2 regions of the Streptomyces sp. NBC_00726 genome follow, and region 2 is predicted to be linked to the other one. Evidence: predicted binding sites of a transcription regulator. Region 2 holds the regulator's gene; the other holds the start of a gene.

Region 1 (7,054 bases), 1.6 Mb from region 2:
GGCACCCTGCTCGCAGCCCTCTCCCTCCTCATCGCGCTTCCCGGCGCCTCGAACGCGGCGGGCGGCGACCCCACCGCACCCGCGCGCGGCACCGCCACCATGGGCATGGGCGTCATCGCCCACGACGGCAAGGGCGGCCTGCCCATCGAGAGCCGCGCCGTCCAGACCGAGGGCGTGGACGTGGCCAGCTACCAGGGCAACGTCGCCTGGCCGACGCTCTGGAACAGCGGTGTGAAGTGGGCCTACACCAAGGCCACCGAGGGGACGTACTACCGGAACCCCTACTTCGCGCAGCAGTACAACGGCTCGTACAACGTCGGGATGATCCGCGGCGCGTACCACTTCGCCACGCCCGACACCACGAGCGGCGCCGTCCAGGCCAACTACTTCGTGGACCACGGGGGCGGCTGGTCCAGGGACGGCAAGACCCTGCCGGGCGTGCTCGACATCGAGTGGAACCCGTACGGCGCGCAGTGCTACGGCAAGAGCGCGGCCCAGATGGTCGCGTGGATACGTGACTTCGTGAACACGTACAAGGCGCGCACCGGGCGCGACGCGGTGATCTACACCGCGACCAGCTGGTGGAAGGACTGCACCGGCAACAACGCCGGCTTCGCGACCACCAACCCGCTCTGGGTGGCCCGCTACAACACCACGGTCGGCGAGCTCCCGGCCGGCTGGGGCTTCTACACGATCTGGCAGTACACGTCCTCCGGTCCGACGGTGGGCGACCACAACCACTTCAACGGCGCCCTCGACCGCGTACAGGCACTCGCCAACGGATAGCGGCGCCGGCCTCCCCGTACGGCGCGAAGCCCGGTGACATCCCCCGTCGCCGGGCTTCTTCGCGTCCCGGACACCCCACTATGAACCCGGTGTATACATCACAGGTATAGTCATCGTTCCAGGTCGCACACCAGTGCGTCCGTTCACCAGAGGGAGTGGCACGCCGTGCCCAGTAAGAGGAAGTCCATCGGTACGGGGTTGGCCGCCGCTCTTGTGACAGCGCTCACGCTCACCCTGAGCGGCTGCGCGATGGAGACCACCGCGCCCGCCTCGGCCCGCGACGACGCCGCGTCGGACGCCAAGGCGCCAATGGGCCCGGTGGACTGCCGCAAGGCCAAGTGCATCGCCCTGACCTTCGACGCGGGCCCGGCCGAGGACACGCCCCGTCTGCTGGACATCCTCAAGGAGAAGAAGGTCCACGCGACGTTCTTCCTGCTCGGCAAGAACCACGTGAAGAAGCACCCGGAGACCGTGCGGCGGCTCGCGGCCGAGGGCCATGAGATCGCCAACCACACCTGGTCGCACAAGATCCTGACCGACCGGAAGCCGGCCGAGATACGCGCCGAGCTGGAGAAGACGCAGAACGCGATCGCGGACATCACCGGCAAGAAGCCCCGGCTGATGCGCCCGCCGCAGGGCCGCACCGACGACACGATCTCCGGCATCTGCAAGGACCTCGGGCTCTCCCAGATCCTGTGGAGCGCCACCGCCAAGGACTACTCGACCACCGACTCCGCGCTGATCAAGAAGCGGATAGTCGACCAGGCGAGCAAGGACGGCATCATCCTGCTGCACGACATCTACAAGGGCACCGTGCCGGCCGTGCCCGGGATCATCGACACCCTGAAGAAGCAGGGCTACACCTTCGTGACGGTCCCCCAGCTGATGGCTCCCGCCGAGCCGGTGCCGGGCACGATCTACCGCCCGTAGGTCCGGTACGGAGCCGGGCGCGGCGGTACGCGGAACGGCCCGCGCGTCCGGGCCGTTCCGCGTCCGTGGCTGCCGTCGCCGCCGTTACGCGGCCTGCGCCGCCGGAATCCGGCGCTCCGCCGTGGCCGGGGCCAGGGCGATCTCCAGGACCTGGCGGACGTCGGTGACCGGGTGGACCTCCAGGGTCTCCAGCACCTCGGCCGGGACGTCGTCCAGGTCGGCCTCGTTCCGCTTGGGGATCACCACGGTGGTGATGCCCGCCCGGTGCGCGGCCAGGAGCTTCTGCTTCAGGCCGCCGATCGGCAGCACCCGCCCGGTCAGCGAGACCTCACCGGTCATCGCCACATCCGTGCGGACCAGCCGGCCGGAGAGCAGCGAGGCCAGCGCGGTCGTCATCGTGATGCCCGCGCTCGGGCCGTCCTTGGGGACCGCGCCCGCCGGGAAGTGGATGTGCGCGCCCCGGTCCTTGAGGTCCGCGACCGGAAGCTCCAGCTCCGCGCCGTGCGACCGGAGGAAGCTGAGCGCGATCTGCGCGGACTCCTTCATGACGTCGCCCAGCTGGCCGGTGAGGGTGAGACCGGATGCCCCGGTCTCCGGGTCGGCCAGCGACGCCTCCACGAAGAGGACGTCCCCGCCGGCCCCGGTCACCGCGAGCCCGGTGGCCACGCCGGGCACCGACGTACGGCGCTCGGCCGGGTCCTGGGCGGACTCGGGCACATGGTGCGGGCGGCCGATGAGGCCGCGCAGGTCGTCCGCGCCGACCGTGAACGGCAGCGCGCGGTCGCCCAGCTCGCTCTGGGCCGCGACCTTGCGCAGCAGCCGGGCGACGGCGCGCTCCAGATTCCGTACGCCGGCCTCGCGGGTGTACTCGCCGGCCAGCTTGCGCAGCGCCGGTTCGTCCAGGGCGACCTCGTCCTTCTCCAGACCGGCCCGTTCCAGCTGGCGCGGGAGCAGGTGGTCACGGGCGATGACGACCTTCTCGTCCTCGGTGTAGCCGTCGAGCCTGACCAGCTCCATGCGGTCCAGCAGGGCTTCCGGGATGGCCTCCAGGACGTTGGCGGTGGCCAGGAAGACGACGTCGCTGAGGTCGAGCTCGACCTCCAGGTAGTGGTCGCGGAAGGTGTGGTTCTGCGCGGGGTCGAGGACTTCGAGAAGGGCGGCGGCCGGGTCGCCCCGGAAGTCGGAGCCGACCTTGTCGATCTCGTCCAGGAGGACGACCGGATTCATCGAGCCGGCCTCCTTGACGGCGCGCACGATGCGTCCGGGCAGCGCCCCGACGTACGTACGCCGGTGGCCGCGGATCTCCGCCTCGTCCCGGACACCGCCGAGCGCGACGCGGACGAACTTGCGGCCCATGGCGTGTGCGACGGACTCCCCGAGCGAGGTCTTGCCGACGCCGGGCGGCCCCACCAGGGCCAGCACCGCACCGCCGCGCCGGCCGCCGACGACGCCGAGGCCGCGGTCGGCCCGGCGCTTGCGGACCGCGAGGTATTCGGTGATGCGCTCCTTCACGTCCTGGAGGCCGGCGTGCTCGGCGTCCAGGATCGCCTGGGCGCCCTTGATGTCGTAGGCGTCCTCGGTGCGCTCGGTCCAGGGCAGTTCGAGGACGGTGTCGAGCCAGGTCCTGATCCAGGAGCCCTCGGGGCTCTGGTCGGAGGCGCGCTCCAGCTTGTCGACCTCCTTGAGCGCGGCCTCCCGGACGTGCCCGGGCAGGTCGGCGGCCTCGACACGGGCCCGGTAGTCGTCGGACTCGTCCTCCGCGTCGCCGTTGAGCTCGGAGAGTTCCTTGCGTACGGCGTCGAGCTGGCGCCTCAGCAGGAACTCGCGCTGCTGCTTGTCGACGCCCTCCTGGACGTCCTTGGCGATGGACTCCGCGACGTCCTGCTCGGCGAGGTGTTCACCCAGCCACTGGATGGCCAGCTTCAGCCGGGCGACCGGGTCGGTGGTCTCCAGGAGGCGGACCTTCTGGGCGGTGGTGAGGAAGGGCGAGTACCCCGAGTTGTCGGCGAGCGCGGAGACGCCCTCGATCTGCTGCACCCGGTCCACGACCTGCCAGGCCCCGCGCTTCTTCAGCCAGCTGGTGGCGAGCGCCTTGTACTCCTTGACCAGCTCGGCGACGGACCCGGGCAGGGGGTCGGGGACGGATTCGCCCACCCGGACCCCTTCCACCCAGAGGGCGGCACCGGGGCCGCCGGTGCCCGCTCCGATACGGACCCGGTCGCGGCCCCGGATGAGGGCGCCCGGGTCACCGTCGGAGAGCCGCCCCACCTGCTCGACGGTGCCGCGGACACCGATCCCGGTGTACGTCCCGTCGATGCGCGGGACGAGCAGCACCTCGGGCTTGCCCCCGCCCTCCCGGACGGCGGCCTGCGCGGCCTCCACGGCGGCGCGCACCTCGGTGTCCGACAGGTCCAGCGGCACCACCATTCCCGGCAGCACGACCTCGTCGTCAAGCGGCAGCACGGGCAGGGTGAGTGGTGTGACGGCAGTGGACTCAGTAGCCATGATCTCCCCTTCGGCAGTCAAGTTGAGCTATACCGACTCAATGCTTGTGAGCCCCGCAATGTTCCCCGGGGCTGTTCGCTCTGAGCGATCAGGCATGGGCCCGTTGTCAGTGGTGCCTGTCACGATGCGTGGAGATCGATTCGGCAAGGAGACGCATATGGGTACGTGGGACGTGGGCCCGTTCGACAACGACACCGCCGCCGACTGGTGCGGAGGGCTGGACGACGCCGCACCGGAGGCGCGCGAGGGGATGGTCCGGGCCGCGCTGGCCGAGACGGCCGGCACCACCGACTACCTGGACTCGGACGTGGCCAACGAGGCGATAGCCGCGGCCGCCCTGGTCGCGGCGCAGTGCCCCGGGGGTGCCCCCGCCGACTCCGCGTACGGCCCGGACGAGCCCCTTCCGGACCTGACCGGCCTGCGCGAACTCGCGCTCCGGGCGCTGGACCGGGTCCTGACGGAACCGTCCGAGGCGCTGGAGCTCTGGGAGGAAGCGGAGGACGGGCCCTGGCACACGGGGATCAACCAGCTGCGCGGGACGCTTATGCCCCGGCCCTGAGCGGCGGGCCCCTGCGCGGCGGCCCCGATATTCCGTGGAGCGCCGGCCCCGCACCGGACAGGATGGCCGCATGACCGAGACCCCGCTCCCCGTGCAGGCCCTGATCGTCGTGGATGTGCAGAAGGACGGGGTGACCGGCGCGGGGGCCGTCCCCGGGGCCGGTGTGCTGCTGGACCGTACGGCGGGGCTGCTGGCGCGGGCCCGGCGGGCGGGCGCGGTCGTCGTCCACCTCCAGAACGACGGCGACCCCGGGTCGGGCGACGAGCCGTACACGCCGGGCTGGGCGCTGCATCTGCCCGTCGGGGCCGGGCCCCGGGAGTCCGTGATCCGCAAGACCTGGGACGACGGCTTCAAGGACACGTCCCTGGGCGCCGTGCTGACGGAGGCGGGCGTCGAATCGCTGGCCGTCTGCGGCGTCATGTCGGAGATGTGCGTCCAGGCGACGGCCCGCACCGCCCTGGAGCTGGGCTACCGGGCCGTCCTCCCGCACGACGCCCACGCCACGCACGACGTCCCGCCCGCGCCCGGGATCAGCGCAGCGGTGCCCGCCGCCGTTGTCTCCCGGGTCGCCGCCTGGGCGATCAGCGCGGACGCGGACGTCACCACGCCTGCCTCGGCCGTACGGTTCACGGCGCCGCCGGGCGCGTGAACCGGTCGGCGGGCGACCGCCGATAGAGGGGGTGTGAGCGACTTGCGCCCCTCGGGGGACGACCGGACCGACGAGGCGCTGCTGCGTGCCGTCGCGCAGGGGGACACGGCCGCCCTGGCCGCGTTCTACGACCGGCACGCCGGCTGGCTTCTCGTCCGGCTGGGCCGCCGCTGCCCGGACCCGGAGACCGTACGGGAGGTCGTCCAGGACACCTTCGTGACGGTCTGGCGCTCCGCCGCCGCGCACCGGGGCACGGCGGCGGGCGGCTGGCTCTGGGTGATCGCCGCCCGGCGCCTGGTCGACGCCCAGCGCACCCGGGCCCGTACGGAACGCGCGGCAGCGGCCGGACAGGCGGGCGACACCCGCTGGACCTCCCCCGCACCATCCGCCGAGGACCGCGTCCTGGCCGGCCTGGAATACGGCGACGTGGGCGCCGCGCTCGACCGCATCTCCCCCGAACTCCGGGAGGTCCTGCGGGCCACGGTGGTCGACGGCCTCACCACCAGAGAGGCCGCCCGGCTCCTCGGCATACCCGAGGGCACGGTCAAGACCCGAGCCATGCGCGCCCGCCGCGAACTACGCACCGCCCTCGACCGGCTGACCGCGGAGACCGGCCCCCTGGGAGGCACGGCATGAAGACCTGGCACGTAACGAACGTCCTCGCCCTCCGCTACGCGGCAGGCACCACCCCCGAACCGGACGCCTGGTCCGTGGAGAGACACGTCGAGTCCTGCACGGACTGCGCGGAACGCGTGTCGGCTGCGGTACGCGACCGGGGGGCCGGGGCCATGGCGCTGGACGCGATCCGGACGGCGGTCCTGGCGGAGGCGGCGGCGCGGCCGGTTCCGGCGGCGGGGGCGCGGCGTCGGGCGCTCGGTGTGGGGCCCGGGGCCGCCTGGCGCCGTCTGCCCGGGCGCCACCACGTCGGCCGGGTGTGGTGGGCGGCCGGGCCCGCCCTGCGGGGGCCGTGGACCGGGGCCCTGGCGCTGGTGGTGTGCGCGGCCGTCGCGCTGGCGTACGGGGGTGGGTTCGGTGGGGCGGTGCGGGCGTTGCTGCTGCTTGTCGCGCCTGTGCTGCCGCTTGCCGGGGTCGGGGTTTCGTACGGGCGCTCCGCCGACCCGTTGCACGAGATCATCGCCACCTCGCCCGGCGGCGGACTGCGGCTGTTGCTGGCCAGGACGGCCGCGGTGCTCGGGGTGACCGTTCCGGTGCTCGCGCTGGCCTGGTTGGTGCTGCCCGCGTCGGCCGGCGGGCCGGGGCCCCTGGCCTGGCTGCTGCCCGGGCTCGCGCTGACGCTCGCGGCGCTGGGGCTCGGCTCGTACGTCGGCTGCCGCACCTCGGCGCTCGTCGTCGCGGCGGGGTGGGCGGCCGCCGTCACCGTACCGGCGCTCGACACCTCCCCGGCCGCACTGCTCGACGGAACGCCGACGGCGCTCCGCTACTTCGCGGGGCTGCCCGCACAGGGCGCGTGGGCGGTGGCGGCCGTGCTCGGTGCGGCGCTGCTCGTCCTGCGCCGCCGATCCTTCGACCATCTGGAGACGTCATGAGCGCGATCAGCACCGTGAGAGCGTCGGGGCTGACGGTGCGGCACCGCCGCCGGACCGCCCTGGACGCCGTCGATCTCG
Region 2 (7,054 bases):
ACGATCCCGACCAAGCGGTCCGAGATCTTCACGACGGCCGAGGACAACCAGCCGTCCGTGCAGATCCAGGTCTACCAGGGCGAGCGCGAGATCGCGGCGTACAACAAGAAGCTCGGGATGTTCGAGCTGACCGGTCTGCCGCCGGCCCCGCGCGGGGTCCCGCAGATCGAGGTCTCCTTCGACATCGACGCCAACGGCATCATGCACGTGACGGCGAAGGACCTCGGCACCGGCAAGGAGCAGAAGATGACCGTCACCGGCGGCTCCTCGCTGCCGAAGGACGAGGTCAACCGGATGCGTGAGGAAGCCGAGAAGTACGCGGAGGAGGACCACGCCCGCCGCGAGGCCGCCGAATCGCGCAACCAGGGCGAGCAGCTCGTCTACCAGACGGAGAAGTTCCTCAAGGACAACGAGGACAAGGTTCCGGCCGACGTGAAGACGGAGGTGGAGACCGCGGTCACGGAGCTGAAGGAGAAGCTCAAGGGCGAGGACTCCGCGGAGATCCGCACGGCGACCGAGAAGGTCGCGGCCGTTTCCCAGAAGCTGGGCCAGGCGATGTACGCCAACGCCCAGGGCGAGGGCGGCCCGCAGGCCGACGCGCAGCCGGGTGCCGAGCAGGCCCAGGGCGAGGCCCAGGACGATGTCGTCGACGCCGAGATCGTGGACGACGAGAAGGACTCCAAGGGCGGTGCGGCGTGACCGAGGAGACTCCGGGCTTCGAGGAGAAGCCCGACGTCCCCTCCGGCGCCACCTCTGACGACGCCGAGCCGAAGGCCGCCACCCCCTCCGAGGAGGAGGCGGCGGCCCCGGCCGGGGACGCGAACGAGAGCACGGCCCTGACCGCGCAGCTGGACCAGGTCCGCACGGCGCTCAACGAGCGCACCGGCGACCTTCAGCGGCTTCAGGCCGAGTACCAGAACTACCGTCGCCGGGTGGAGCGGGACCGGGTCACGGTCAAGGAGATCGCCGTCGCGAACCTCCTGTCCGAGCTGCTGCCCGTCCTGGACGACGTCGGCCGGGCCCGCGAGCACGGCGAGCTCGTGGGCGGGTTCAAGTCGGTGGCCGAATCGCTGGAGACGGTCGTCGCGAAGCTGGGCCTCCAGCAGTTCGGCAAGGAGGGCGAGCCCTTCGACCCGACGGTCCACGAGGCCCTGATGCACAGCTATGCGCCGGACGTCACGGAGACGACCTGCGTGGCGATCCTCCAGCCCGGGTACCGGATCGGGGAGCGCACCATCCGCCCCGCGCGGGTCGCGGTCGCCGAACCCCAGCCGGGCGCGGCTCCCGCGGCCGCGAAGGAAGAGAAGGCAGACGACGAGGAGAGCGGTGGCGGCGAGGAGGTCTGACATTCCGTCCGATCACCTGGCAGCACACCGCCCGGCCACCAGGGCCTTCCGCCCGGCCGGTGCCAGGGCCTGCGGGCCCGGCGCCGGCCGGACGGGGGGCTCCCGGCCGGTCGTCCGGAAGGAGGGACGTCGATGAGTACGAAGGACTTCGTCGAGAAGGACTACTACAAGGTTCTCGGCGTCCCCAAGGACGCCACCGACGCCGAGATCAAGAAGGCGTACCGGAAGCTCGCCCGCGAGTTCCACCCGGACGCCAACAAGGGCGACGACAAGGCGGAGGAGCGCTTCAAGGAGATCTCCGAGGCGAATGACATCCTCGGCGACGCCAAGAGGCGCAAGGAGTACGACGAGGCGCGCGCCCTCTTCGGCAACGGCGGTTTCCGCGCCGGGCCCGGCGGCGCCCAGGGCAACTTCAACTTCGACCTGGGGGACCTTTTCGGAGGCGCCCAGGGCGGGGGCCAGAGCGGCGCCGGCGGTTTCGGCGGCGGTGGCCTCGGCGATGTGTTCGGCGGCCTCTTCAACCGCGGCGGCGGTGCCGGTACGAGGGTGCAGCCGCGGCGCGGTCAGGACATCGAGTCCGAGGTGACGCTCAGCTTCACCGAGGCGGTCGACGGGGCCACGGTCCCGCTCCGGATGTCCAGCCAGGCGCCCTGCAAGGCGTGCTCCGGCACCGGCGACAAGAACGGCACGCCCAGGGTCTGCCCGACCTGTGTCGGCACCGGCCAGGTCTCGCGCGGCAGCGGCGGCGGTTTCTCGCTCACCGACCCGTGCGTGGACTGCAAGGGCCGCGGCCTCATCGCCCAGGACCCCTGCGACGTCTGCAAGGGCAGCGGCCGGGCCCGCTCCTCGAAGACCATGCAGGTGCGCATCCCGGCGGGTGTCTCGGACGGGCAGCGCATCCGGCTGCGCGGCAAGGGCGCCCCGGGCGAGCGCGGCGGACCGGCCGGCGATCTGTACGTCGTGGTCCATGTCGACGCCCACCCGGTCTTCGGCCGCAAGGGCGACAACCTCACCGTCACGGTGCCCGTCACCTTCCCGGAGGCGGCGCTCGGCGGCGAGGTGAAGGTCCCGACGCTCGGCGGCCCCTCCGTGACCCTCAAGCTACCGGCCGGTACGCCGAATGGGCGTACGATGCGGGCCCGTGGCAAGGGCGCGGTCCGCAAGGACGGCACCCGGGGCGACCTCCTGGTCACCGTCGAGGTGACCGTGCCCACCGACCTCGGTACCGAGGCCAGGGACGCGCTGGAGGCATACCGCAAGGCGACCGCGGGGCATGACCCGAGGGCGGAGCTGTTCCAGGCGGCGAAGGGAGCTTGAGGTGGACGGCCGACGGCGTAATCCTTACGAACTGACCGACGAGTCCCCGGTGTACGTGATCTCGATCGCGGCCCAGCTCTCGGGCCTGCATCCGCAGACACTGCGCCAGTACGACCGCCTCGGCCTGGTCTCGCCCGACCGCACGGCCGGCCGCGGCCGGCGCTATTCGGCCCGCGACATCGAGCTGTTGCGTACGGTGCAGCAGCTGTCGCAGGACGAGGGCATCAACCTCGCCGGCATCAAGCGCATCATCGAACTGGAGAACCAGGTCGCGGCGCTCCAGCAGCGCGTCGCCGAACTCTCGGCGGCCGTGGACGGCGCCGCGGCGGCCATGCAGCAGCGCGAGGCCCAGGTCCACGCGTCGTACCGGCGCGACCTGGTCCCCTACCAGGACGTGCAGCAGACCAGCGCCCTGGTGGTCTGGCGCCCCAAGCGCCCCAAGGACTGACCCCGCGCCACGCGGCCCGTCACCCCGGTGTCCCGGGTGTGGCGGGCCGTTTCGCGTACTCCGGCGGTACGGGCCCGGCGGGGCCCTCCGCGATGCCGGACTGGACGAGGAGGGCGCCGAGGTGGGTGCGGCTGGTGGCGTTGAGGGTGTGCATGAGTTTGGCGATGTGGGCGCGGCAGGTGCGGACGCTGATGCCGAGTTTTTCGGCGGCGGTCTGGTCGGTGCAGCCGTCGGCCAGGAGGCGGGCGATGCTTTGCTGGACGGCGGTTACGGGGGCGCCGGGGAGCGCGGTGGGCAGGTGCTCGGTGAAGGGGGTGGCTCCGGCCCAGAGTGTTTCGTAGACGCCGGCCAGGTAACGCACGAGGCCGGGGTGGCGGATCTCCAGGGCGGCGCTGCCCTCGGGATCGGCCGGGAGGTAGGCGACGGCCCGGTCGAAGATGATGAGCCGGTCGATGGCCCGCTCCACGGTGCGGACCTCCAGCAGTCCGCTGGGCAGTTGGGCCACGTACGCCCTGAGGCCGATGCTGTAGCGCGCGGAGTGCTGGTAGATGTGCCGGATGCGGACGCCCCGCGCGACCGTGGGCAGTGTCCCCGACAGCGCGATCTGGAGCTGTTCCGGGGTACGGGTGCTGCCGGGCTGAATGGTCAGGATCTCGTCCCGGACATCGTGCGCGGAGCCGTTGATGGACGCTTGGATGGCCGACCGTCCGTAGAGCGTGGCGAGGGATATGGGTTCCCGGTCCGCCGAGGTGAGGGGGACGAGGGACTTCGCCAGCAGGTCGATCGCGCGTACCTGGTCGAGGATCTGGCGGGCCAGGGGATGCAGCAGGTGCGCCAGGCCGGCGGTGGGCGGTACGGGCCGCAGCCGGAAGCTGTCGTGGGGGTCGGGGACGAGCAGGGCGCCGTCGGCGACACAGGGCACGTGCGCGACGGCGGACCGGGAGATGCTGCCCTGAGTGAGCGCCTGTGTATAGAGGCTGACGGCCTCGTCGCACAGTTCGTTTCCGTCGTGGTGGTGTTCCGTGGGCTGGGTCATCGGGTGGGCTCCGCGATGCCGGACTGGACGAGGAGGGCGCCGAGGTGGGTGCGGCTGGTGGCGTTGAGGGTGTGCATGAGTTTGGCGATGTGGGCGCGGCAGGTGCGGACGCTGATGCCGAGTTTTTCGGCGGCGGTCTGGTCGGTGCAGCCGTCGGCCAGGAGGCGGGCGATGCTTTGCTGGACGGCGGTTACGGGGGCGCCGGGGGTGGTAGCGGGGAGGGGGTCGGTGAAGGGGGTGGCTCCGGCCCAGAGTGTTTCGTAGACGCCGGCCAGGTAACGCACGAGGCCGGGGTGGCGGATCTCCAGGGCGGCGCTGCCCTCGGGGTCGGCGGGGAGGTAGGCGACGGTCCGGTCGAAGACGAGCATGCGGCCCACGGTCTGCTCCATGGTGCGGATCTGGAGGCGGCCGGCCGGGATCTCCGTCAGGTACTCCTTGAGCCGGGGGCTGTAGCGCGCCGAGTGCTGGTACAGGTGCCGGAGCCGGCCGCCCGCCGCGAGGACGAACTCCGCGTTCATCCGGCCCTGGCGCATGTTGTGCGCCAGGCGGTTGCCGCCGGGCTGGGCGGTCAGGACCTCTTCCCTGGCGGACTGCGAGGCGTTGTGGAGCGCCGCGCGTATCCGGTCGGGGCCTTCGATCACGGTGATCGCGCGGTTCGGGTCCTCGTCCGCCCCCGTGAGCAGCGGCAGCAGGGACCGGGTCAGCTCGGTGGTCAGCCGGACCCGTGCGTCGATCTCCCGGCTGAGGGGGCCGAGCAGGTGCCCCAGGGCCGCGGACGGCGGCACGGGGCGCAGCCACGCCTCGTCCTGCGGGTCGGGGAGGAGCAGGCCGAGTGCGGTGAGGCAGGGGGCGGGCTCCGTGGCGCTGCGGGCGATGCGGCCGGCGGCGAGGGCGTCCCCGTACAGGGTGAGAGCGGCTTCGCAGAGCTCCCGTTCGCTGTGGGGGTGCGCCGCCGGTGCGGTCATTCCCCGGCGCCTTCCTCGGCGTCTTCCGCGAGGTCTTCCCCGGCGTCCGCCGCGACGCCGGACTGGACGATCAGGGCCCCGAGGTGGGTGCGGCTGGTGGCGCCGAGGGCTTGCATGAGTTTGGCGATGTGGGCGCGGCAGGTGCGGACGCTGATGCCGAGCTTGCGGGCCACGATCTGGTCGGTGTTCCCCTCGACGAGGAGGCGCGCGACGCTCAGCTGGGCGGCGGTGACCGGGGTGTGGGGCGCGGCGGCCTGAAGGGGGGATGTGAGCGGTTTGGCCTGGGCCCACAGCACCTCGTATACCTGGATCAGGTAGCGCACGAGCGCCGGATGACGGATCTCCAGGGCCACGTCCCGCCTGGCGCTGGCGGGGATGAAGGCGACCGTGCGGTCGAAGACGATGAGCCGTTCGGCTGTCTGCTCAATGGTGCGGACCTGGAGGTGTCCGGGAGGTATTTCGTCCAGATACGTCTTGATGGCCGGGTGGTAGCGGGCCGGGTGCTGGTATATGTGACGCAGCGTCACACCGCGTTCAACCATGGCCAGGGTCGGGTCCAGCGCCTTTTCGAGCCTTATTTCCTCCCCCCCGGTCCCGGCGGGCTGAAGGGTGAGGACCTCCTCCCACGTGCTGTCCGTGGCGTTCTGAATGGCCGCGTCGATCAGCGGGATACCTTCGAGGACGGTAATGGCGAGGTTGGGATCGGCGCTGGCGACGGAGGCCAGGGGGGCCAAGGAGTCGGCCAGGGCTGCGGAGAGCCGGATGCGCTCGTGGATCTCCCGGGTGACGGGCTGTAGGAGATGCGAGAGCGCCGCGGACGGCGGAACCGGCCGGATCCAGCCATCGTCCTGGGGGTCGGGATGGACGAGGGCCAACTCTACGAGGCATGGGGCGAGTTCGAGAGCGGAGCGGGGCAGTCGGCCGGCTTTGAGCGCCTCGGTGTAGGTCCTGACGCCGGCGTCGCACAGTTCCAGATCACCGTGCGACTGGTGCGATATGCCCTTGTCCCTTCCCATTTGTGACCCCCCACTTTTGGCAGTGCAGCAAGATGACGGTGGTGCCAGCCTAATTCCCGGGCCACTGTGGACGTGTCGGGGGAGCCGGGAACTCCCCCGGCTGATCAAGGGCGTGGCCATGTCTCTCCCCCGTTACGTGGCACGCCCGTCCGGCCCGGGGGGTGGGGATCTTTGGGGCCGGCCGGTCAGGAATCCTGGTCCAGGATTCCTGACCGGGCGATCAGATAGCCGAGTTGGGCGCGGCTGGTGCTGCCGAGCGCGGCACCTAGCTTGGCGATGTGGGAGCGGCAGGTGCGGACGTTCATTCCGAGCCGCCGGGCGATGGCCTCGTCCACATGCCCCTCGACCAGCAGCTTGGCGATGGAGTGGCGCACGCCGGAGACGCCCTCGACGGTGGGGTCGTACGGGATCTGTTCCTGGAGCGGCACCGCCCGGCGCCAGAATTGTTCGAACACGGTCACCAGGTAGGACACGATCCCTGGGTGTCGCAGCTCCAGGGCGATCCGCCGGTCGTCCGTGGCCGGAATGAAGGCGACGGTGTTGTCGAAGATCATCAGCCGTTCTATGAGTTCCTCAAGGGTGCGGATCTGTACGTTGCCGCTGGCCATCCGCTCCGCGTAGCTGAGGGTTCCATGACTGTGCCGGACGGTGTGCTGGTAGAGCGTGCGCATGGCCACGCCCCGCTGGGTGAGCAGCCTGCCGCGCTCCACCGCGGTGTTGAGCGCGTCCTCGCTGCGACCGCCGCCGGGCTGGATGGTGAGGACCTCGTACCGGCACTCGGCCATGGCCAGTTCGATGGAGGCATTGATCCGTTCTATGCCTTCGAGCACCGTGATGGCATGGGTCGTCGGTGGTGCCTGGGCGCTGATGGCCATGAACGGTTCGAAGGCGTCGGTCAGTTCCAGGGAGAGCCGCCGACGGTCGCG

The links. Region 2 encodes HspR, which represses chaperone genes until heat shock. Its sites were predicted from a motif close to TTGAGNNNNNNNNNCTCAA; they were not measured.
Region 1: the regulator HspR is predicted to act here: its motif matches at 4,244-4,262, upstream of lon (endopeptidase La).

What each region holds. Positions count from the first base shown of each region.
Region 1 covers NZ_CP108983.1:4,702,625-4,709,678, reverse strand. The annotation lists gene OG338_RS21235 (lysozyme) at 1-786, shown strand, start outside; gene OG338_RS21230 (polysaccharide deacetylase family protein) at 1,036-1,716, shown strand; gene lon (endopeptidase La) at 1,801-4,221, opposite strand; gene OG338_RS21220 (DUF4259 domain-containing protein) at 4,379-4,780, shown strand; gene OG338_RS21215 (isochorismatase family protein) at 4,851-5,429, shown strand; gene OG338_RS21210 (RNA polymerase sigma factor) at 5,463-6,065, shown strand; gene OG338_RS21205 (hypothetical protein) at 6,062-6,976, shown strand; gene OG338_RS21200 (ATP-binding cassette domain-containing protein) at 6,973-7,054, shown strand, end outside.
Region 2 covers NZ_CP108983.1:3,064,930-3,071,983, reverse strand. The annotation lists gene dnaK (molecular chaperone DnaK) at 1-699, shown strand, start outside; gene grpE (nucleotide exchange factor GrpE) at 696-1,346, shown strand; gene dnaJ (molecular chaperone DnaJ) at 1,479-2,663, shown strand; gene OG338_RS13635 (heat shock protein transcriptional repressor HspR) at 2,665-3,111, shown strand; gene OG338_RS13630 (LuxR C-terminal-related transcriptional regulator) at 3,131-4,147, opposite strand; gene OG338_RS13625 (LuxR C-terminal-related transcriptional regulator) at 4,144-5,112, opposite strand; gene OG338_RS13620 (LuxR C-terminal-related transcriptional regulator) at 5,109-6,128, opposite strand; gene OG338_RS13615 (helix-turn-helix transcriptional regulator) at 6,314-7,054, opposite strand, start outside.